DNA from 4 places in the Stenotrophomonas sp. INTA L402-1 genome. Region 3 is predicted to be linked to each of the others. Evidence: predicted binding sites of a transcription regulator. Region 3 holds the regulator's gene; each other region holds the start of a gene.
What was found. Region 3 encodes FliA, which starts transcription of late flagellar genes. Its sites were predicted from a motif close to TAAAGTTTNNCNNNCNNNGGCCGATAA; they were not measured.
Positions count from the first base shown of each region.

Region 1: the regulator FliA is predicted to act here: its motif matches at 2,222-2,248, upstream of AC5O77_RS16805 (GGDEF domain-containing protein).
Region 2: the regulator FliA is predicted to act here: its motif matches at 2,964-2,990, upstream of AC5O77_RS18300 (methyl-accepting chemotaxis protein).
Region 4: the regulator FliA is predicted to act here: its motif matches at 3,649-3,675, upstream of AC5O77_RS15810 (methyl-accepting chemotaxis protein).

Region 1 covers NZ_JCAFWP010000032.1:48,921-54,808, forward strand. The annotation lists gene AC5O77_RS16800 (MFS transporter) at 1-662, shown strand, start outside; gene AC5O77_RS16805 (GGDEF domain-containing protein) at 774-2,189, opposite strand; gene AC5O77_RS16810 (TonB-dependent siderophore receptor) at 2,479-4,728, shown strand; gene AC5O77_RS16815 (hypothetical protein) at 4,774-5,700, opposite strand.
Region 2 covers NZ_JCAFWP010000039.1:9,236-15,123, forward strand. The annotation lists gene AC5O77_RS18295 (DUF2628 domain-containing protein) at 1-218, shown strand, start outside; gene AC5O77_RS18300 (methyl-accepting chemotaxis protein) at 314-2,845, opposite strand; gene AC5O77_RS18305 (NAD-dependent epimerase/dehydratase family protein) at 3,056-3,949, opposite strand; gene AC5O77_RS18310 (S41 family peptidase) at 4,048-4,959, opposite strand; gene AC5O77_RS18315 (MarR family winged helix-turn-helix transcriptional regulator) at 5,010-5,474, shown strand; gene AC5O77_RS18320 (DUF4434 domain-containing protein) at 5,480-5,888, opposite strand, start outside.
Region 3 covers NZ_JCAFWP010000001.1:129,432-135,319, forward strand. The annotation lists gene AC5O77_RS00520 (flagellar motor protein) at 1-472, opposite strand, end outside; gene AC5O77_RS00525 (chemotaxis protein CheA) at 574-2,406, opposite strand; gene AC5O77_RS00530 (protein phosphatase CheZ) at 2,409-3,014, opposite strand; gene cheY (chemotaxis response regulator CheY) at 3,014-3,406, opposite strand; gene AC5O77_RS00540 (RNA polymerase sigma factor FliA) at 3,464-4,207, opposite strand; gene AC5O77_RS00545 (MinD/ParA family ATP-binding protein) at 4,204-5,091, opposite strand; gene flhF (flagellar biosynthesis GTPase FlhF) at 5,078-5,888, opposite strand, start outside.
Region 4 covers NZ_JCAFWP010000029.1:29,015-34,902, forward strand. The annotation lists gene AC5O77_RS15790 (adenylosuccinate synthase) at 1-1,107, shown strand, start outside; gene AC5O77_RS15795 (hypothetical protein) at 1,225-1,893, shown strand; gene AC5O77_RS15800 (M23 family metallopeptidase) at 1,829-2,503, opposite strand; gene AC5O77_RS15805 (L,D-transpeptidase family protein) at 2,508-3,470, opposite strand; gene AC5O77_RS15810 (methyl-accepting chemotaxis protein) at 3,705-5,831, shown strand.

The DNA of each region.
Region 1 (5,888 bases), on a different contig from region 3:
CAGTACCGGTGCCGTCGGTTCCCCCACGCTGGCGCGAGCTGCTGGGCTCGATGCTGGGCATGCTGCGCCGCGATCGAACGCTGCGCGAACGCGGGCCGCTGGCACTGCTGCTGTTTGCCGGCCTCAATGTGTTCTGGGCGGCGGCACCCTTGCCGCTCTCGGCGCCACCGCTGCATTGGTCGACCGCCGCCATCGGTGCACTGGGCCTGGCCGGGGTGGTCGGTGCGCTGCTGGCGGCGCGGGTAGGGCACTGGATGGACCGTGGTTTCGCGCATCCGGTCAGCGTCGGTGCGCTGTTGTTGATGCTGGTTGCGTGGTGGCCCTTGCTGGGCCTGCCGCAGTCGCTGTCGTTGCTGCTGTTGGGCGTGATTGTGCTCGACCTGGGTGGGCAGGCACTGCACGTATCAAACCAGGCATTGCTGCTGCGCGCGCCGGCTGAACAGCATGGACGCCTGGTGGCTTTGTACATGCTGTTCTATGCGGTGGGCAGTGGTGCCGGAGCAGCGGCCGGGCCGTGGATGCAGGCGCGCCATGGCTGGCCGGCGGTATGCCTGTTGGGGGCGGGCATTGCGTTGCTGGCGCTGCTCTGGTGGGCAGCGTGGCGGGTGGTGGCGGTGAAAGCAGCGGCCGGCGGCCGTATCGGTAGTGCCGGCTGTCAGTAGAGTCGACTGTCAGTAGAGTCGACTGTCAGTCGACTGCTCTTCGCCCTGCGTGCGAAAAGCCCCGCGGTGCGCGCGATAGTCGACCCGCGGTCGACTCTACCTGTCCTGCCGTCATCGCTGCAGTGCGCGCCGTCCCGGCGCTTCCTGCAGGTCCGCACTGGCCACCACCACGCGGTTGCGGCCGCTGCGCTTGGCCTCGTACATTGCCGCGTCGGCACGGGCCATCAGCCGCTCGTAGTCCGGATGGCCGTCGTGGCCGGCCACGCCGATGCTGGCGGTCAGTGCCAGCACCTGGCCGTTGGCCAGTGCCACCGGCGACTGTGCGATCTGCCGCCGCAGGCTCTCGGCGATCACGGTCGCCTGCGATTCGCTGGCAGCCACCAGTACCACCACGAATTCTTCGCCGCCATAGCGGAACAGGTAGTCGCTGCCGCGCGTGAGCTGGCCGAGCAGGCCGGCGACGTGCTGCAACGCGCGGTCGCCGGCATCGTGGCCGTGGCCGTCGTTGATTGCCTTGAAGTGATCCAGGTCGAGCAGCAGCAGCGAGAATGGTGTGCGGTTGCGTGTGGCCAGCTCGATTTCCCGGCGCAGCACGGTGGGCAGGAAGCGACGGTTGAGCAGGTTGGTCAGCGCGTCGCTGCCGGCATCCAGTTCGCCGATGCGCTCGAACAGCAGTGTCATCAGGGTGCGGATGGCGGCCAGGTCCTCGCGGATGGCCGGCAGCACCGCCAGTCGCTGCGCCGGAGCATCGCCGCTCGCGCGCTGCAGGTGGCCATCAATGCGGGCCATCAACTGGCCCACCTGCTGCGTTTCGCTGCTTTCGCCGAAGCTGGGGATGCCCTTGTGGGTGAACCACAGGCCGAACTCCGAGGTAGCCAGGCTCGCGTTGTCGCTGGCCTGCACGTGACCGGCCAACGCGTAGAGCAGGGCGTTTTCCCAGTCCAGCAGCAGTGCGCGCTGGCGCTCGCGTTCGGTACCGACGTTCTGTACCAGCGAGAACAGCCGGTAGGCGGCGTCGGCACGGGTGGAGCGCTCGCGCGCATGGGTGTAGGCCAGGGTCATGCCTTCCATGGCGATATCCATGATCGCGCTGAGGCAGTCGATGGCGGCGAATGCGGTGTCGCTGTCCGGTGCATCGTCACGCAGGCGCACGAACAGTTCGTGCTTGAGCACGCGCGCACCGCGGGTAACCAGGTCGACCGGAATGCCGACGCGGGCGTGCACGTCGCCGATGATCCGCTGTGAGGCCACGGTGTTGGCGATGCCGCTGGCATCAGTGGTCAGCAGCTGCGCCAGCCAGCGCTGCATGGCCGGCTGCAGGCGCTGCTTGACCTGGTCGTGGGACAGGAAACGGCGCGCACGGGTGTCCTGCAGCAGCACTTCGTAAAAGCGCTGGGCCAGCGCGGGTGGGGCATCGGTAGCAGCGGCCTTGAGCAGCGCGGTGGCGGCAGGGCCGGCCTGCAGCAGACACTGCTGCCAGGCCTCGGCCAGCGGCTGGCTGGCATCGTCCAATTGGGGTGGTTCCACGTCGATCTCTGACTGCGTACGGCAAACCACGGGTATCGGCCGCGGCGGCATACGGTTGATGGCGGGTTAGCCGGCCAGTTTACGCGCGGTGCAGGGTTGCACGGTGCGCAAACCACATCGGCGCCGCTGCGGCAATGAGTGAACGCATTTGAGAATCAATCGCATTGATGGGAGAATGCGCGCACGGAACGGGCTGCAGGTGCCTGCTGCAGGACTGCTCCGCCTCCCCCTCGTCGTTGCCTCAAGCCCTTTGCCAGAGGCCCCGTAGCCCTGCCAGAAGGTCCTGATCATGTCCCCTGCCGTTGTCCTTTCGCCGCGCCCGCTGGCGCTTGCCGTTGCCGCCCTGCTGGCCGGCAGCGCTCTGACCGCCCACGCCGAAACCGACGCCACCGATATCGACACGGTGCACGTCACCGCCTCGCAGATCGCGCGCCAGGCCCTGGGTACCTCGACCATCACCGCAGAGGACATCGCCAGGCGCCCGCCGGCCAACGACATCGCCGAGCTGCTGCGCACCATGCCCGGCGTCAACCTGACCGGCAACAGTGCCTCGGGCCAGTACGGCAACAACCGCCAGATCGATCTGCGTGGCATGGGCCCGGAAAACACCCTGATCCTGGTCGACGGCAAGCGCATCGGTGCGCGTGATGCCGTGCGCATGGGCCGCAGCGGTGAGCGCAATACCCGCGGCGATACCAACTGGGTGCCGGCGGAAATGATCGAGCGCATCGAAGTGCTGCGTGGCCCTGCAGCGGCACGTTATGGCTCGGGTGCTTCCGGTGGCGTGGTCAACATCATCACCAAGCGCCCGACCGGCGACCTGACCGGCGCGGTCGACCTGTATGGCCTGGTGCCCGAGCACAGCGCCGAAGGCGGCAGCGAGCGCGTCGGCCTGCAGCTGAGCGGGCCGATGACCGACACCCTGTCGTTCCGCCTGTACGGCAATCTCAACAAGACCGACGCCGATTCGCTGGAACTCAATCGTGACTTCGCGACGAATCCGAACGCGGTGCCGCCGGCCGGTCGCGAGGGCGTCAAGAACCGCGATGTCAACGCGCTGCTGCGCTGGGACGTGACCGCCAACCAGGTGGTCGAATTCGAAGCCGGCACCAGTCGCCAGGGCAACATCTATGCTGGCGACCGCGCGGTCAGCACCACCGGTACCTCGACACCGATCGATCTGGGGGCGTTGGCCGAGCAGCAGGCCGAGACCAACCGCATGTACCGCAACACCGGCGCGATCACCCATCGCGGCCGCTGGGGTGATGTGACCTCGCGGGTAACGGCTGCAGTGGAGGCAGTGAACAACTCGCGCATCAACGAAGGCCTGGCCGGTGGCCCGGAGGGCAGCTTCAACGGCACCGACTGGTCGACCTCGCGCCTGCGCAACTACCAGCTGGACGGCGAAGTCAGTTTCCCGACCACGCTGGGTGGTGCCGAGAACATCTGGACGCTGGGCTTTGAATACCTGGACAGCCGCCTGACCGACCCGTACTCGATGAGCCAGTCCAGCAGCAGCGGCGGCGGCATCCCGGGGCTGTCGGCCGATCGCGCACGCGGCAAGTCCGACGCGCAGACCACCGCCGTGTTCGTGGAAGACAACATCTACCTGGGCGAGCGCTGGATCGTCACCCCGGGCCTGCGCTTCGACCACCACAGCCAGTTCGGCAACAACACCAGCCCCAGCCTCAACGCGCAGTTCCGCATCAACAGCGACTGGGTGGTGAAGGGCGGTATCGCCCGTGCATTCAAGGCGCCGAACCTGTACCAGTCGAATCCGGACTACCTGTACTACACCCGGGGCAATGGCTGCCCGAATGCACTGCCGAGCCTGGGCGCCGGCTGCTACATGCGCGGCAACTCGGACCTGAAGGCGGAAACCAGCCTGAACAAGGAACTGGGTATCGAGTGGGCACCGCAGAGCGGCTGGCAAGCGTCGTTGACCTACTTCCACAACGACTACAAGGACAAGATCCAGGCCGGGTACAACCAGATCGGGCTGACCGCCGACACCAAAGGCCGCATCTTCCGCTGGGAGAACGCACCCAAGGCGATCGTGCAGGGTCTGGAAGGCAACCTGGTGGTCCCGCTGCTGGGCGAGCAGGGCAACCGCCTGAAGTGGAGCAACAACTTCACCTACATGGTGGAGAACGAGAACAAGAGCACCGGCCAGCCGCTGTCGGTGATTCCGAAGTACACCGTCAACACGATGCTGGACTGGCAGGCCACCGACAAGTTGTCGCTGCTGCTGACCGGCACCTTCTACGGCAAGCAGAAGCCGGCCACCACCAACATCAACAATGATCCGCGCTGCACCGGCACCTGCGATCCGTCGATCGCGCTGCAGGATCGCGGCGCCTACAACATCTGGGGCGTGAGCGCGCGCTACAAGGTGACCGAGACGGTCAGCTTCGGCTTCGGCGTGAACAATCTGGCCGACAAGCGCCTGTTCCGCGAGGCCAACAGCAGCGATGCCGGCGCGGCCACCTACAACGAACCGGGCCGCGCCTACTGGGCCAGCCTGCGATTCGGCTTCTGATCCGATGAGCGCTGCGCCGGGGCGGTCCCGGCGCAGCCTGCGGGACTACTTCACCTGACGGCAATCGCGCAGGTGGACGCCGCCGGTATCCATCTTGTCGACCACGCCTTCCAGTTTCACCCAGTCGTTCTCGCGCAGGGTGGCGCCCAGCGCCATCTGATCCGGGGCCAGCGCACAGTGCACGGTGAAGTTGGCATTGTTGTCATCGTTCGACTGGCGCCCACCGATGCCGCCGATGCCCTTCATCTTGGTGACCAGGTAGCCCACTTCGAAGGTCTTGGCAAAGCGGTTGGGCTGGGCGGTGTACACCTGGCCATCGATGATGAAACGGCGGCCGAAATACTTGACGAGCAACGGCTGGTACATCGCGTCGGTATCCGGTGGGGTGTTGCTGCCGGAGAACAGCGCCCTGAGCGGTGCGGTGTTGACTTCCCGCTGCAGCCGCTTGGAGTCCTTGCCCATTTCGGTGGACATGCCAACCGCAGTGGCCTGGATCGGCTTGTCGAAACCGCTGGAAACACGCACGGCTTCGGCGATCGCCTCGCCTTCGGGGCCGGTCTTGAGTTTGTCCAGCCAGCCACACAGCGCGCTGCGTGCGTCCTCTTCCTTGGCGGTCTGCCCGCGCGACAGCTTGGTGCCGACCACCACGTTGCCGCCATTGGAGGCGGTGATGATGCTGACCAGCGGCATCTTCGTGTCGGTCTGCAGCACGTACATCTGGCCTTCGGTTTCGGTGATGACATCGCCGCTGACGAAGTTGTTGCCTTCGTCGAGTGCGGCCTTGCGCAGCTGGCCCAGCGCACTGCGGGGCTTCAGGCCGGGAAGGGTGACCTCGGAGGTGAAGAACTGGCCATTGCGGGGGTCGCCTACCGAGCGGAAATTCTGCTGGCAGGTCTTGGCCGAGACGTCTGCGGCCATGCCCAGCGCGCAGGCCACGGCGACGGCGACCCAAGGGGTCTTGGTAGTCCACATGTTCCGTATTCCTTGTGCTTGGGTGTCCATTGCGGGCAGCACCGCGAGGCGATCCGGCTGCCCGTTCCCCCCTCCAGAGGGGATGCGGCCATCATAATGTGGCCCCGCGCCGGCGCAAGCTGCAGCGACCCACGTCGCGGATCCTGCAATGTTATAAACACCGTGATAGTTTCCCCACGGCCGCCGGC
Region 2 (5,888 bases), on a different contig from region 3:
TCATCTACCTGTTCATTCTGGGCATGTGGCGCAAGGCGCTGGTGGTGATCGGCATCGGCCTCGTGCTGGGCATCGTGTCCCTGTTCCTGCCGGACATCATCGCGCGCCCGCTGTTCATCGCCATGAACTTCCTGGTTGCCGCCAGCACCAACTACAGCTACTACCTGGAGCAGGTGAAGGGCAAAGCCAGCTGGAATCCCTTCGAAGGCATGTTCTGACGCGATGCTGCCGCCGCACTCCGGCCTGGCATAGCATCAAGCAGAAATGAAGACGCCCGGCCTTGGCCGGGCGTCTTCATGTGCGCGCAACAGGATCAGGCCGCGCGGCGGACCGTAGCCACCGGCTCGGCCTGCAGGCGGAAGCGCGAGACCGCCACCGCCAGCTGCTCGGCCTGTTCTTCCATCGCACGCGCGGCGGCACTGGCCTCTTCCACCAGTGCGGCGTTCTGCTGGGTGGTCTCGTCCATCTGCACCACGGTCTGGTTGACCTGCTCGATGCCCGCCGACTGCTCGCGCGAGGCTGCCGAGATCTCGGCCATGATCTCGTTCACTCGGCCGACCTGGCCGACGATTTCCTGCATGGTGCGGCCCGCGCCGTGCACCAGCTGCGCACCGGCACCGACCTGCGCCACCGAGGCGTCGATCAGCTCCTTGATCTCCTTGGCCGCGCCTGCCGAGCGCTGGGCCAGCGCACGCACTTCGCTGGCGACCACGGCGAATCCGCGGCCCTGTTCGCCGGCACGCGCCGCTTCCACCGCCGCGTTCAACGCCAGGATGTTGGTCTGGAACGCGATGCCATCGATTACCGAAATGATCTCGGCAATGCGCTGCGAGGAGGACTCGATCTGTTCCATGGTCTGCACCACCTGGCTGACCACCTGCCCGCCTTCGCTGGCCACGCCCGCCGCGGAGCCGGCCAGGGTGTTGGCCTGCAGCGCGTGGTCGGCATTCTGGCGCACCGTGGAGGTCAGCTCTTCCATCGAGGCCGCGGTCTCTTCCAGGTTCGCCGCCTGCTGCTCGGTGCGGCGCGACAGGTCACTGTTGCCGGCGGCAATCTCACCCGCCGCCAGGCGGATGCTGGCCGCCGACTGCTGGATCTGGCCAACGATCTGGGTCAGCTGCTGCACGGTGCTGTTGGCATCGTCGCGCATCACCGCGAACACGCCGTGGAAGTCGCCCTGCATGCGCGCGCTGAGGTCGCCTGCGGCAATCGCGCGCAGCAGCGTCGACAGCTCGGCCAGGTTGTGGTCGCTGACCTGCATCATGGTGTTGAGGGTTTCCACCATGCGGCGGAAGTCGTGGTCGAAGCGCAGCGTGTCGCCGCGCACCGCGAAATCGCCGGCCGCTGCGGCGGCGGCCAGCTGCTGGATCTGATCGTTGATCGCCGCCAGGTTGCTCTTGGTGGTGGCCATTGCAGCGGTGAACACCGCCTTCTCGCCCGGCAGCGCTTCCATGTCCACGCTCAGGTCACCCACCGCATAGCGTTGCATCACGTCGACCAGGCGCTGGGTGACGGCGTTGCTGGAGGCCACCAGCTGGTTGCTGTCAGCCACCATCCGGCCGTACTCACCCGGGAACGCCGAGGCGTCCATGCGGTAGCTGATTTCACCGGCGTCATGGCGACGCGCCATTTCCGCCTGCGCCGCCATCACCGACTGCAGCTGCCCCCGCATGCCCTGCATCGCGTCCAGCAGGCGGCCCACTTCGTCGTTGCTGCGTGCCGGCAGGGTGCTGTCCAGATTGCCCGCGGCGACGTCGCCGGCCACGCGCACGGCTTCGGCCAGTGGGCGGATCGCCAACCGGCGCAGCAGCACATAGACACCGGCACTCAGCGTCAGCGCGGCCACCACGCCAACCAGCAGGGTCAGCCACAGCAGCTGGCGCGCCTCGGCCACGATCACCGCGTGCGGCATCACCACACCCAGTGCAAAGCGCTGCGGCGCATCGCCCACACGCAGCGGCACGTATACGCGCACGTTGCCGGCGGCATCCGGAGTGAAGGCTTCGAACCGGCGGTCGGCGGCGATGTCTGCCAGCATGCTGCGGGTCAATGCGTCGCCACGCGGCTTGCCGATTTCGGCGGCATTGGCCGAGGCCAGCACCACGCCATTCGGCGAGAGCAGTTCGACGCGCCCGGCGCCCATCGGCTTCAGCGTGGCCAGGTGCTTCTGCAGCGCCGCCAGCGAGAAGTCCACAGTGAATACACCGAGGAACCTGCCGTTTTCGATGATCGGCGTGCTCAGCGTGCTCATCAGCACCTGCTGGCCACCGATGTCGTAGGCGTAGGGCTCGCTTACCTTCGCCAGCTTGTCGCGGCTGGGCACCATGTACCAGTCACCGGAGCCACTGGCCGTCTCGGTGTAGTCGGTCATCGTCGACTGCTGCGGCTTGCCGTCGTGCCAGGCCCAGTAGCTCATGTAACGACCGGTGGCATCGTGCGCTTCGGTGTTGACGAACTCGGCATCCTTGCCATCGAAGGCGTCGGCCTCCCACATGGTGCTCTTGCCCAGCCACTCGGGGTGGGTGCGCAGCTGCTCGCCCAGCACGGCAGCCAGGCTGGCACGGTCCGGAACATCGCCGCGCGCGCGCTGGGCGAGCACGGCCTCGACCATGGCGTCGTTGCTGGCAAAGGCGGTGCCCAGATCGGCCGCGACCTGGCGGGCTTCGGCGGTGGCTTCGCTGGCCATGGTCTGGCGCGAGGCGTCGATCAGGCTGGCGCTGGCCTGGCGGTAGATCAGGAACGCAGTCAGGCCGAAGCACAGCAGCGCGATCGCAGCGGTGCCCAGCATCAGCTTGTGGGCGATGCTGCCCGGGCGGCGGGCAGCGGCGGAACGGGGAGAAGGCATGGAAGGGTCCGCAAGGCAGTTCAGGACGACCGGCACCGCGAGGGCACCGCGCAGGTGCGCGATCCGTCGCGCAGGCCACCGGCCGCCGGGACACGCCCGGCGCTGGAAGCGCACCGGGTTAGCGGCCGCCTGCGAACGAGGTTGAGGCGGTCCATCTGCACATTCCTGAACCTGCTCAGGGTCGGGTCAGGAACCCGCCCCGCTGCCGCCCTATTCGGCCACGCGGTCCTTGATCCATTCCGCCCGCGGCAGCACCTCGATGCTGCCAACCGCGTACTGCTGCAGCACGTCGTCCGGGCCGAAGCGCGGCTGCCAGCCCAGTGTGCTGCGCATCAGTGCACTGTCGTAGACGCGGTCAATGCTCAGCGGCAGCGGCCAGCCACGGCGCTCGAACTCGGCCAGCAACTGCGGGGCGCGGCGGGCCAGCACCCTGCGGGGCTGGGTCGCCAGTTCCAGGCAATCCTCACGCAGGAACGGCGTCGGTGCGCAGGCAATGTAGCGTGCGAAGGCAGCGCCCTCATCGTGCAGCAGCGCGGCATGTGCGCTGGCCACGTCGCGCGCGTCGATACCGCGGTGCAGGCGGAACATCGCCATCCGCTCCGGTGGCTCGGGGAAACAGCGGGCCATGCGCAGCACGCGCACGCTGAAGCCCGGCGCCGCAGCGGCTTCAGCCAACGCCTCGGCCTGCAGCTTGCTGAGATGGTAGATGGTGCGTGGCAGCGGCTCGGTATCTTCATCGATCCAGCGGCAACCGCCCGCCACCACCGCATGGCCATACAGCGCCGTGGTGCTGGTCAGCACGAAGCGGCGTGCACCGGCCTCGCGGGCAGCCTGCAACAGGTGTGCAGTCGCCTCCACATTGATCTGCTGGAATACCGCATCCGGCACCAGGCCGACATGGGGTGCGTGCAGGGCGGCGGTATGGATCACCGCGTCGACGCCCTGCACTGCCCGGATCACGGCCTGACGATCGGTGACATCGGCAATGATGCGGGTGGTGGCGAATGGGCTGCGATCCAGCCCCACCACTTCGTGGGCCGCCGCCAGCGCGCCGAAGATCGCACGCCCGATCCGCCCGGAACTGCCGGTCAACAGAATCTTCATTGAGTCCATTCACTCGAAGCGCCCGGGAATTACCGGGATGCATCGATTCTAGGCACGCTGCATGTCGTCTGCGATAGGGCGTGGTTGCAATTGTGCGTTCATTCTGGCGATGCCGATCGGGCGAGCAGCTGCCGGGCGACGAACAGCGGATCGTCACCGCCTGCTGCATCAGGCGTGACGCCGGTGCGTTCCCAGTTGGTTCCGGTACGGAGGTTGATCGGCTGCCGGTCGGGAATGCTGATCTGATAGCCATCCGGCAGCAGCACAGGATCATCGAACATATGTGCCGCGCCGCCACTTCGACTACCAACGACACGTGCCCGCCCCTGCGCCTGCAGCGAGTACGCGACGAATTCGGCGGCCGACCCGGTGCGGCGGTCGATCAGCACCACCAGCGGCTTCAGGTACAGCCCCAGGCTCGCCGGTGGCAACGGTACCGGACTGCGTTGGCCACGGCGTTGCAGTGACTGCACCTGGGTGATCTCCGCCGCCAGCAGGGTCCGCACCAGCAGGTCCGCACTGCCGTCATCGCCACCACCGTTCTGGCGCAGGTCCAGCACCAGGCCGTCGGAGTCGGCCAGCAGGGTGAAGGCTGCGGCCAGCTTCGACCGGGCCAGATCGAGCGGATAGAAGGTGCTCAGGCGCAGGTAACCGATGTTGCCTTCCAGCACCCGCACCTCGCGCACGCCCGCACCATTGCTGCGCGCATCCGCGCGCCAGGCCATCAGCCAGTCGTCCTGGCCGGCGCGGGCATCCACCCGCTCGACATGGAAGTGGCCATCGAACACGTCCAGATCCTGGTTCAAGCGTGCGCTGAACGCCTTGGGGTCCGCGCAGCTGTCCACATAGCGCTGCTGGGTGGACCAGCCGCGCACGGCCTCGGCAATGTGCGCGCCTTCGGCCACGTCCAGGTACTGCGCCTGTATCGCCGTGGCCGCCGCCTGCAGCACCGCCTCCTGGGCCGGGCAGGACGCCGCCAGCAGCGCGCCCAGGATCCACGAAACTGCCATGACCGCACCCCATGTTGATGATATGTAAGTGCTTATATATCATCGCCACCATGGATCTCCAACATGCCACCCTGGGAACACTGCTGCGGGCCCTGCTCGACCAACTCGACCCGGCGGTCGAGCAGGCCTACCGCGACCTGAAGCTGGACTACCGGCCGCGCTACACCCCGGTGCTGCGCACGCTGATGGCGCAGGGCCCCTGCCGCATCAAGGATCTCGCACTGGCCTGCGGGCTCAGCCATTCGGCGCTCAGCCAGACGGTTTCAGCAATGGTGCGCGACGGCTGGCTGCACGCTGCGGTCGGTGAAGACAGCCGCGAGCGCATCCTGCAGCTGAGCCCGCGCGCGTTGCAGGCGTTGCCGGCGCTGCAGGCGCAGTGGCAGGCCACGGCACGCGCGGCGCGCAGCCTCGATGCCGATCTTGGACAGTCATTGGAGCAGGTGCTGCGCGAGGCACTGCAGGCGCTTGAACAGCGGCCGTTCGCGCAGCGACTGCGTGGCACGCCCCAACGCTGAGGCGCTTACTGCTCGGCCGCCATCTCGATTTCACTGAGGAACGTCCAGCTGCCATTGGCCAACCGCAGCTCCAGCGTGCGGCACTGCGCGGCCAGCGGCGCGGCGTTGCCCAGCACGTACTCCTCTTCGGTCGAACCGCTCAGTCCGGCCTGGGGGAATGGCGCCGACAGCACACCGATCTTCACCGCAGCGGCGCCCGGCTCGGCACACATCACCTCCACAGCTGTCGGCGTGACGATGCCCCACGCCGGGCGGGTCATCGTATGCAGGCCGATCCAGTCCACGCGCCGACGCTGGCCCAGGTCGATGGTGATGCTGACGTTGCCGTGCACGCCCACCCAGCCGGCATCCATCGGATTGCGCGGATCCCCCACGCGGCGATCGAACAGCTCGTGACCGCTGCTGTCCGGATAG
Region 3 (5,888 bases):
TGCCCAGCGTCGGTGCATAGATGCCCATCGCTTCGAAGACCTTGGCACCGGCCTGGTCCTGGTGTTCCTGGCTGCCCAGTTCGATTTCCAGCATGTGCCGCATCGATTCGGGTTCGACGCCGTCCACCAGCAGCTGCAGGCCCTTGCGCAGGAACGGGTCCTGCTGTGCTTCCACCTGCGATTCCAGGCCCAGCAGGCCCTGGCGGCGGGCGATGTTGCTCCACTCGACGATCTGCTGGATCAGTTCGCGGCGATCGCTGTGCGGCGGGCGCACGACCCAGCGCACGATCTTGAAGGCATGCTTGAACACCGCCGGCGAGGTATGCAGCAGGATCGCGGCGACGGTGCCGACGATGACGATCACGAACGCCGCAGGCGACCACAACGACGCCAGGCCGGCGCCCTTGAGGATGCTGCCGCCGACCAGCGAGGCCAGGGCGAGAAAGAGTCCAATGAGGCTGAGTCTATCCATGGTTCCGGTATCGGCGTGTATGAATGGGACTTGAGACACCGGTAGATCGCGTACAGACGGTAGTCACAGTTTTCGGGGCGCCGGGCATGGCCCGGCGGGGGTCATCGCAGCCCGTCCACGTCCAGGATCAGCGCCATGCGACCATCGCCGATCAAGGTTGCACCGGCATAACCGCGCAGGCCGCGCAGCGCTTTCGGCAGCGGCTTGATGACCACTTCCTCACGCCCGCGTACCTGGTCCACGACCAGCCCGAAGCGCGCTTCGCCAGCTTGCAGCACCACGATGGTCAGCAGCGGCGAGGCGGCCGGCGTCACATCCAGCCACTGGCGCAGATCGACCAGCGGCAGCGTGTGCGAGCGGCGGTCGAGCACGGCACGGCCATCGAACCAGCCCAGCGAGGTGCGCGGCGCGTGCAGCACTTCCATCACGCGGGCCAGCGGCAGCGCATAGACGTCCTCGCCGGCCTGCACCAGCAGGGTCGGCAGGATCGCCAGGGTCAGCGGCACGCGGATCAGGAAGCGGCTGCCACGGCCCAGTTCCGACTGGATCTGGATCTGGCCGCTCAGTTCGCGGATGCGTGACTGCACCACGTCCATGCCGACGCCACGACCGGAGATGTCGGTGACCTGCTGCTTGGTCGAGAAGCCGGGCAGGAACACCAGGTGCAGGCACTCCTCGCTGCTCAGGCGCGCGGCGGCTTCCGGATCGATCAGGCCCTTCTCGCGCGCCTTGGCGCGCAGCTTTTCCGGGTCGATGCCGGCGCCATCGTCCTGTACCTCGATGCTGACGTAGTCGCCTTCCTGCTGTGCGGACAGGCGCACATGGCCCATCCGTGGCTTGCCCTGTGCCTCGCGCAGGTCGGGCATTTCCACGCCATGGTCGATGGCGTTGCGGACCAAGTGCACCAGCGGGTCGGCCAGCGCTTCGACCAGGTTGCGGTCGAGCTCGGTCTCGGCGCCGATCAGTTCCAGGTCCACTTCCTTCTTCAGCGAGCGGGCGACGTCGCGGGCAACCTTGGGGAAGCGCGAGAACACCTTGCCCACCGGCTGCATGCGGGTACGCATCACTGCCGACTGCAGGCGGGCCGTGGCGATGTCCAGGGTGGACACGGCGCGGTCCAGCTCTTCATCACGCAGGCGTGCGCGCAGGGTCTTGAGCCGATTGCGTGACAGCACCAGTTCGCCGATCAGGTTGACGATCGCGTCCAGGCGCTTGGTGTCCACGCGCACGGTATGTTCGGCCTCGGCCAGCGGCTTGGCGGCCGGCTTCGCCACCGGTGCCGGTGCGGCGACCGGGCGCGGCGCTGCGATCGGTGCCGGTGCCACCACGGCCGCAGGCTTGGTGCCCGGTGCGGCGCCACCGTGCAGCTGGTCGAGCAGGGCTTCGAACTCGTCTTCGCTGATCAGTCCGTCGTCGGCCTTCTTCGCTGGCGCGACCGCGGTCGGCGCGTTGCCACCATGCAGCTGGTCGAGCAGAGCCTCGAATTCGTCGTCGGTGATCAGGTCGCTGCCACCCGCGATGGGTGCTGCGGCGGCGGCGGGTGCAGCCACGGCACCGCCGTGCACGTCGAACTGTGCGATCAGGTCCGGCGGCGCATAGCCCGGCTCGGTGCCGGAGGAAACCGCGTCCAGCATCGATTGCAGGTAGTCCAGCGATTGCTGGGCCGCGTCGAAGTGGTGGGCCTGCAGCACGGCCTGGCCGGCACGTGCGGCGCCCAGCGCCTCTTCAGCGGCATGGCACAGCTCGACCATGGCGGTGACGCCGAGGAAGCCGGCGCCGCCCTTCAGCGTGTGGTAGCCGCGGAACACCGCATTGAGCTGTTCGCCGTCCTGGGGTGCCTGCTCCAGCGACACCAGCTGTTCGCCCAGGCGATCCAGGATTTCCTGCGCCTCGATGATGAAATCGGCAGTGATGTCGTCGGATACCGCGCTCATGCTTACAGCCCCAGGTCCGACAACAGGTCGTCGGCGTCGTTCTGCGAGACCGCGTGGCGGTCCAGTCCCTTCAGTGCCGGCCCGGCCAGTTCCGGGTCGGTGCGATGCTGTTCCGGCGGCAGGCCGAGCGCGCCGAAGCCTTCGTGCACGCGGCGGACGATGCCGACCACGCGACGGATGATCTGCCCGGTCAGGTCCTGGTAGCTCTGGGTCAGGGCGATCTCGGTCAGGTTGTGGCGGATGCGCTCGAGCTGCGCGTCCTGGCCCGGCTGCAGGCCTTCAGCGCGCAACTGTTCGGTCAGGCTGCGGCATTCCTCGGCCAGGTCCAGGGTGCGGTGCGTCGCCTGTTCGGTCATCGCCACCACGTGGTCCAGTCGCGCGCAGGCGTCGTCCAGTTCGCCGGCTTCGCTCGGCACGGTCGGCAGTTCGCCCAGCGCCTGTCCCAGCTCGCGGGCCAGCCGCGAGAGGCCGCTCATCATCGGCTGCGTGCGCAGCGCGACCAGCCCATCGATGCGCTGCCGCCAGGCGGCCTCGTCACCGGACTCGAGTGCGTCCAGAGCCTCCTGCAGGCGCAGGGCGAGGGCGTTCTTGTCGACCGTGGTATCCATCAGGCGCTGGCCGCCAGGCGTTCGAAGATCTTGCCGAGCTTCTCTTCCAGCGTCTGCGCGGTGAACGGCTTGATGATGTAGCCGTTCACGCCGCTCTGGGCGGCTTCGATGATCTGCTCGCGCTTGGCTTCGGCCGTGACCATCAGCACCGGCAGGGTCTTCAGCTTGGCATCGGCACGGATGGCCTTGAGCAGCTCGATGCCGGTCATCACCGGCATGTTCCAGTCGGTGACCACGAAATCGAACGGCTGGCTCTGCAGCAGCGACAGCGCGGCATGCCCGTCCTCGGCTTCGGCGGTATTGGTGAAGCCCAGATCGCCCAGCAGGTTCTTGACGATTCGACGCATGGTCGAGAAGTCGTCGACGATCAGGATGCGCATGTTCTTGTTCAAAGCAGAATTCCTTTGTTGTTCATTCCGGACGGCCGGGGGCAGCCGCCTCGGGGATGTTCATTCTTCGAGGCCTGCGTCGGCAGCCTCGAACAGCTTCAGCCGGCCACGCAGGCGCAGTACCGCCTGGCCGTGGATCTGGCAGACCCGCGACTCGCTCACGCCGAGCACCGCGCCGATCTCCTTCAGGTTCAGTTCCTGCTCGTAGTACAGCGAGAGCACCAGTTGTTCGCGCTCGGGCAGGTGGCCGATGGCCTTGCCCAGCTCGCGACCGAACTCGCCGCGCTCCAGTACCTGCTGCGGGGTCGGCCCGCCCTGGGCGACGGTGTCCAGCTCGCCCTGGTCCTCGATGCGCGATTCCAGGCTCAGCACCTGGCCACGTGCAGCGTCTTCCATCAGCCGCAGGTACTCGGGCAGCGGCATCTCCATCGCGGCGGCCACTTCAGTGGCGCTGGCGGCACGGCCACTGCTCTGTTCCAGGCGGCGGATGGTGGCGGCGGCATCACGTGCACGGCGGTGCACCGAGCGCGGGACCCAGTCACCACGGCGGATCTCGTCGATCATCGAACCACGGATGCGGATCGAGGCGTAGGTCTCGAAAGAAGCACCCTGGTCGGCGTCATAGCTGCGCGAGGCTTCGATCAGGCCCATCATGCCGGCCTGGATCAGGTCGTCGACCTCGACGCTGGCCGGCAGGCGCGCGGCCAGGTGGTGGGCGATGCGCCGCACCAGGTCCGAATGCTGGGCGATGACTTCGTTCGCCGCCGAGCGCTGCACTTCCCTGTACTGGGCTGCGCCTTTCATGCCGTCACCCCACGCTGCTTGAGGATGCGTTCGAGGAAGAACTCGACGCCGCCACGCGGTTCGGTCGGCGCCTGCCAGCGCGCGGTACGGCGCGCGATCTCGGTGATCGCCAGCGCCGCCGGGCTGGACGGATAGGCCTTCACCACCGGCTGCTGGCGCTGCACCGACAGGCGCAGCCAGTCATCCTGCGGCACGCAGCCGAGGTAGTTCAGCGAGACATCGGCAAGGAACTTCTCGCAGACGCGGGTCAGCTTTTCGTACAGCACGCGGCCCTCGTTCGGGTCGCGCACCATGTTGGCCACCACCTGGATGCGGTCCACGCCACGTTCGCGCGACAGTACCTTGATCAGTGCGTAGGCGTCGGTGATCGAGGCCGGCTCGTCACAGACCACCACCACGGTGTCCTGTGCGGCCTGGCAGAAGGTCAATACGCCATCGTTGATGCCGGCGGCGGTGTCCACCACCATGATGTCCAGCTCGCGTTCCAGCTCGGAGAACACGTTGACCAGGCCGACGTGCTCGGCCGGGGCCAGCTCGGCCATGTGGCGGCGGCCGGACGCGGCCGGGACGACCAGCACGCCGTTCGGGCCTTCGACGATGACGTCATCCAGCGTGCAGCGGCCGGCAACCAGGTCGGCCAGCGTAAAGGTGGGGTTCAGGCCCAGGATCACGTCGATGTTGGCCAGGCCGAGGTCGGCGTCCAGCAGCAGCGTGCGCTTGCCCATGCCAGCCAGCGCCACGGCCAGGTTGGCCGACACATTCGTCTTGCCCACGCCGCCCTTGCCGCCAGTGACCGCAATGGTGCGCACAGGGCCGAGCGGCTCGCTGCGGGTGGCCGACAGCGGGAAGGTCTTGGTCAGCTTGGCGTACTCACGCGACGGCATGGTTCAACTCCGGGTTGCAGGGCATATCGGCCGCGCGGCGCAAATCTTCAAGGCGAAGTACAAGATTGGCTGCGCTGGCCCGGTGCAGGTCCTCCGGGACGTCCTGGCCATCGGTCACCCAGGTGATCGGCAGGGCATGATCCACGGCCACCGACAGGGCGTTGCCGAAGCGGCCGGTCTCGTCCAGCTTGCTCAGTACCAGGCCCTGCAGGTTGGCCGCGCCGAAGCGGCGGACCACCTCGTCCATGTCGCCGAAGCTGGTGTTGGCCGGCAGCACCAGCAGGGTGCGGACCTGGCGGGCGGCACGCAGCCACTGCAGCTGGGCGGCCAGGGCGCGGTCGCGCGGGCCCAGGCCGGCGGTGTCGATCAGCACCAGCTTGTAGTCCTTCAAGCGTTCCAGCAGCTGGTCCAGGTCGGTGCCGCTGTTGGCCTCGTGCACCGCGATGCCGAGCTGGCGGCCGTAGCCGTACAGCTGCTCGCGGGCACCGATGCGGGTGGTGTCGGTGGTGACCAGGGCCACGTCACGCGGCGCGTGCTTCTCGGCGAAGCGCGAGGCCAGCTTGGCGATGGTGGTGGTCTTGCCGGCGCCGGTCGGGCCGACCAGTGCGATCACACCACCTTCTTCCAGCGGGTCGACCGGGGCGATCGGCAGCTTGCGCGAAATCAGCCCCAGCATCAGGCCGCGGCCTCGATGGGCCTCGGTCTCCAGCGGGATCTGCATGGCCACGTCGCGGGCGAGGCCGGCATCGAAGCCATACTCGTCCATCAGGTCCAGCGCGGTGGCGCGCACCGGGCAG
Region 4 (5,888 bases), on a different contig from region 3:
GACGATGCGCTGTGCCTGATCGGCAACGGCGTGGTGATCTCGCCGGCCGCGCTGCAGAAGGAAATCGCCGAGCTGGAAGCCTCCGGCGTGGAAGTGCGTTCGCGCCTGAAGATCTCCCCGGCCGCGCCGCTGATCATGCCGTACCACATCGCCCTGGACCAGGCGCGCGAGCGCGCTGCCGGCGGCAAGGCGATCGGCACCACCGGCCGTGGCATCGGCCCGGCCTACGAAGACAAGGTGGCGCGTCGCGGCATCCGCATCGCCGACCTGCATTACCCGAAGCAGCTGGAAGAACTGCTGCGCACCGCGCTGGATTACCACAACTTCGTGCTGACCAAGTATCTGAACACCGATGCGGTCGATTTCCAGAAGACCTTCGACGAAGCGCTGGCCTTCGGCGAATACGTGCAGCCGATGAAGTCCGACGTGGCCGGCATCCTGCACGACCTGCGCAAGCAGGGTAAGCGCGTGCTGTTCGAAGGCGCGCAGGGTGCGCTGCTGGACATCGACCACGGCACCTACCCGTACGTCACCAGCTCCAACACCACCGTGGGTGGTGCACTGGCCGGTTCCGGCGTCGGCGCCGATTCGATCGACTACGTGCTGGGCATCGCCAAGGCCTACGCCACCCGCGTCGGCGGCGGCCCGTTCCCGACCGAGCTGGACGACGAAGTCGGCCAGGGCATCCGTGACCGCGGCGCCGAGTACGGTGCCTCGACCGGCCGTCCGCGTCGCTGCGGCTGGATGGACATCGTCGCGCTGAAGCGCGCCGTGGCCATCAACGGCATCAGCGGCCTGTGCATCACCAAGCTGGACGTGCTGGATGGCATGGAAAAGCTGAAGGTCTGCATCGCGTACGAATACAACGGCAAGCGCACCGAGTACGCGCCGCTGGACGCGCAGGGCTGGGAAGACTGCACCCCGGTGTACCTGGAGTTCCCGGGCTGGAGCGAGAACACCCACGGCATCACCAACTGGGACGACCTGCCGCCGGCCGCACGTGCCTACCTGCGTTCGCTGGAAGAGCTGGCCGGTTGCCCGATCAGCATCGTCTCCACCGGCCCGGACCGCGACCACACCATGGTCCTGCAGGATCCGTTCGCCTGAGGTAGCGCCGGGCGCTGCCCGGCGTAGGTGACAGGAAGAGCCCCGCGAAAGCGGGGCTTTTTCGTTACTGTGTCGGCACGGCCAGCAGAGAGGTGACGTGATGACCCGGATGTCAGCGTGAAGGGCGTAACGGTGGTGCGGATCACCCTGTGGGTGCTGTGGAGCCTGTGGGCGCTTGCCTGCGCGGTGCTGGTGCTGGGCGCGATCGCCAACCACATGGCCTCACGCACGCAGGTGCTGCCTCTGGTGCTGAGCCCGGGTGCGACGGCCGAGGTCACGGTCTACCGCTTCATCGATGACCAGTTGCGGCTGCGCCTGCGTTACGCGGATGACGGTACTTCCACGGCGATCGGTCCTGAGGTGCGCCTGCACGCGGAAACCCCGACAGATCAGACCGACTTCCGCGCCGAAACGCGTTCGGGCGTGCCGGGTTCCGGCATCACCCGCGCGCTGGAATCGGTTGAACCTGCTGGATTTGCCGCCTCGTATTTCGGTTATGGCCGAGGGGATGCGCTGCCGCGCGGCCGTTCCTGGCTGCGGCTGACTGTGCTGGAGGTCGACCCGGCGCTGGCCGGTCGCACGGCCTCGGTGGAACTGCTGCCGCCGATGGACGTGCTGAAGCTGACCGACCTGGACTATGTGTGGTTGTGGCCGTTCTTTTTCTGGAAGGTGGCCGCGCTGTTCCTGCTGATTCCGGGGGCTGCCTTGGCGGTATTCACCATCACCTTGCGGCGTTGGCAGCGTCGGGCATCGAAGCAGCCGATTTCAGTAGCGGATACGGGTTGATCGATTCGCCCTTCCACCACTGCTTCTCCGGGCCCAACACGTGCACTTCGAAGTGCAGGTGCGGAGCCTCGGCGCTGGCGTTACCGGTGCTGCCCACGTAACCGATCACATCTCCGCGCTTGATCACCTGCTTCTCCGCCAGGCCATCGGCGTAGCGCTGCAGATGCGCGTAGTAGTAGCACCAGCGCCCGCTGGGCTCGAACTGGTAAATCGTCAAGCCGCCGCGCTCGCTGTCGAACAGTTTTTCCACCGTTCCATCGGCCACCGCCAGGACCGGCGTACCGGTATCGGCCATGATGTCGATCGCATCGTGTACGCGTCCTTCGCTGCGGGCATCGGTGAAGGTATCGCGCAGCTGGGACGCCTGGATACCCTGCACCGGCAGCAGCAGACCGGATGGTGCATCCGCAGTCTGCGCGGCCGACGGCGCGGTGTTGGCGGGTGGGGCTGTTGCGGGTGTCGCTACAGATTCCTTCGCCGGCGCCGCTGCCAGTGCCGATTGCGCTTGCGGCAGCGGGGCGGGTACCGGATCACCCGCATCGCGGTGCAGCCACCAGCCTGCACCCAGCCCCAGCAGAACGCCCAGCACGATCAGTTGCGAAAGGCGCATCGGCTCACTCCTGCATCACCACGGGTACCGAGGTATCCACGGCATCGGCCACGCGCAGCGCATCCCAGTTGGTCATGCGCACGCAGCCATGCGATTCGGTCTTGCCCACATGGCCGGGTTCGGGCGTGCCATGCAGGCCGTAATGCGGCTTGGACAGATCGATCCAGACCCGCCCGACCGGATTGTTCGGACCCGGTGGCAGGGTGGCCTTCTTTTCGCCCTTGCGGGCATCCCATAACAGTTTCGGGTTGTAGTGGAACGGCGGGTCGCGGTAAACGCCCAGGATCTTCCATTCGCCGATCGGTAACGGGTCGTGCTGGCTGCCCGACGACACCGGCACCTGTGCGATCACCTTGCCCTGCGCATCCAGCAGCTGCAGCGTGGAGTCGGATTTGTCGACCACGATCTTCGCCGCCTTCGGCAATGCGGCCAGTGCGATGTTGGGTACCTGGATGCGGCTGCCAGCCTTGGTCAGGTCCACGCCGGGATTGAGCACCTTCATCAGCTCAGGGGAGGCATGGAAGCGCTCGCCGAGGGCTTCTTCCACACTGCCGTAGCCCAGCGATGTGAGCTTGGCCTGGGCGGCGGGTCCTTTCGGAGTGGCCTGGAACGGACCGGCGACATCCTCAGCAGTCAGCGTGTAGCTGGCCAACGGCCCAATGGTATCCGCCTGCAGGGCCTTCCAGGTGGCGTCGTCCAGTTCACCCGTTACGTCCAGCCCATGCGCTGCCTGGAAACCCGACACCGCGCGTCGCTGGTTGCTGCCCACCTCGCCATCGATCTGGCCAGGGGAGAAGTTCGCGCGATCCAGCAGCACCTGGGCGTGCAGCGCGGAGTGGGGTGCGGTGTCCGGTCCGGCCGTTTCGGCAATAGGTGCGGGCAGGTGGGGCGGCGGCGCCTGCGCGAAGGCTGGCGACGCCAGCAGCGAGAGAGCGAGCAGGGTGGATCGGGACACGGGCAAGGGCATTGGGATCTCCAGCAGGTCACGCCACCACCTTGCCCGCAGCAGCCGCCGAGCCACCGTGAAAGGGATCTGACGTCCGCATGAGCAGTCGCGCCCACCGCAGTCAATTCCCGTGTCCAGAAGCGGCCGGGCCGGGGCTCACCAAGGTGAACGGTGGCCGACGCCGTCGACGGACGGCGATCAAGATTGCCTGCCGGGCCGCCGATAAGGGCGCATCCCCCCGTTTTGGATACCCCCATGAACTACTTGAGGAACGTCAGGGTTGCCTGGCGTCTTGGGCTGGGCTTTGGCCTGTTGCTGCTGCTGGTTGCCGCCGTGGTGGCCACCGGCGCCACCGCCAGTGTCGTGCAGAAGCGCGCGATGCAGCAGGTGGTCGACGTCAGCGTAGCCAAGGTGCGCCTGTTGTCGCAGATGCTCGATGCCAACAATCAGATGATGGTTGTACGGCGCGAGATGCTGATCCGCCAGGGCGATGACCGCGGCCACGACGAGCAGCGCATCGCCGATCTGGTCAAGCGCTACGAGGCCAGCTGGACTGCCTACCAGGCGCTGCCCAGCGACGCCGACGGCAAGGCCATCGCGGAAACCATCGCCGCCAAGCGTGCCATTGCGCGTCCACTCAACAAGCAGACCAGCGAACTGATGGAGCAGGGCGACTACCCGGGCGCCGTGGCGCTGACCCTGGGCCCGGTGCAGGAAGCGGCCAACGGCTGGAACAAGGCGCTGTCCGATGGCGTGGACTTCGAAGAGAAGGAAAGCCGTGATGCCGCTGCCGAGGCGATCCGCCTGGGTGAGCGCAGCCTGCTGCAGCTGCTGGTGCTGGGCGGCGTCGCGCTGCTGGTCGGCATCGGTGCCTCGGTGATGATCGGCCGCAGCCTGACCGGTCCGCTGGCCCGCGCGGTGAACCTGGCCGAACGCCTGTCCAAGGGACAATTGGACCAGGAGTTCCGCCTTGGCGGCCGTGACGAACTGACCCAGCTGGGCGAGGCGATGGCCAGCGTGCGGCAGAGCGTTCAGGCGGCGATCGGCGCACAGCTGCAGATGGCTGAGCAGCATGAGGCGGGCGCGATCCGCTATCGCATGGACGTCACGGCGTTCCCCGGTGACTTCGGCCGCATGGTGCAGGCCACCAACAGCCTGGTCGAATCGCACGTGCAGGTGGAGCTGCTGATGGCCGAAGTGATGCAGCGCTACGCCATCGGCGACCTCAGCCGCGACCTGCCCGACTACCCGGGCGAGAAGGGCACGCTGACCCGCACCCTGGCGGCAGTGAAGCAGAGCCTGATGGCAATCAACGCGCAGATCGATGAACTGGCCCGCGCCGCGCGCGCCGGTGATTTCAGCATGCGTGGCGACGCCGCTGCGTTCCAGTACCAGTTCAAGGCGATGGTCGAACATCTCAACGGCATGATGGCCAGTTCGCAGGCCAGCATCGCTGATGTCTCCGACGTGCTGCGCGCGATCTCGCACGGCGACCTGACCGCACGCATGGACGGCGAGTACGACGGCGTGTTCGCACGCATGCGTGACGACGCCAACACCACCACCGCACAGCTGACCGGCATCGTGCGTGGCATCCAGGTGGCTGCCGACAGCATCAACAACGCGGCGCAGGAACTGGCCGCCGGCAACAACGACCTGTCGCGCCGTACCGAGCAGCAGGCAGCCAATCTGGAAGAAGCGGCCGCATCGATGGAGGAACTGACCTCCACCGTGCGCCAGAACGCCGAGCTGGCGCGTCAGGCCGACAGTGAAGCGCATGCGGCCGGTGCCGCCGTGCGCGAGACCGAACAGGCGATGGCAGAGATGGCATCGGTCATGGGTGAGATCGACCAGTCCTCGGCACGCATCTCGGAAATCTCTACGGTGATCGACGGCATCGCGTTCCAGACCAACATCCTGGCGCTGAATGCTGCGGTGGAAGCGGCCCGTGCAGGTGAGCAGGGGCGTGGTTTCGCCGTGGTCGCCAGCGAAGTACGCACGCTCGCACAGCGTGCCGGTGTCGCCGCCAAGGAGATCAAGGAACTGATCGAAGATGCCGCTGCGAAGGTGAAGAGCGGCCTGGCAGTGACGGTCGAATCGGAAGCCGCGATCGCCCGCGTAGCCCAGGCAAGTTCGCGCACCACCCAGCTGATGAGCGACATCGCAGCGGCCAGCAAGGAACAGGCCGCCGGTATCGAGCAGGTCAACCAGGTGGTGGTGCAGATGGACCAGGTGACCCAGCAGAACGCCGCGCTGGTGGAAGAAGCCACTGCCGCCAGCCGCGCGCTGGAAGAACAGGCGCATGCTCTGACCAACTCGGTGTCGGTGTTCAAGGTGGAGCAGGGCGCGCGCATGCCCATCATGCCTGCGCAGGCGGCGTAAGCAACCTGCGACTGGATGTTGGATGGCGCCCTGCATGCGCTCCCGCGTGCAGGGCGT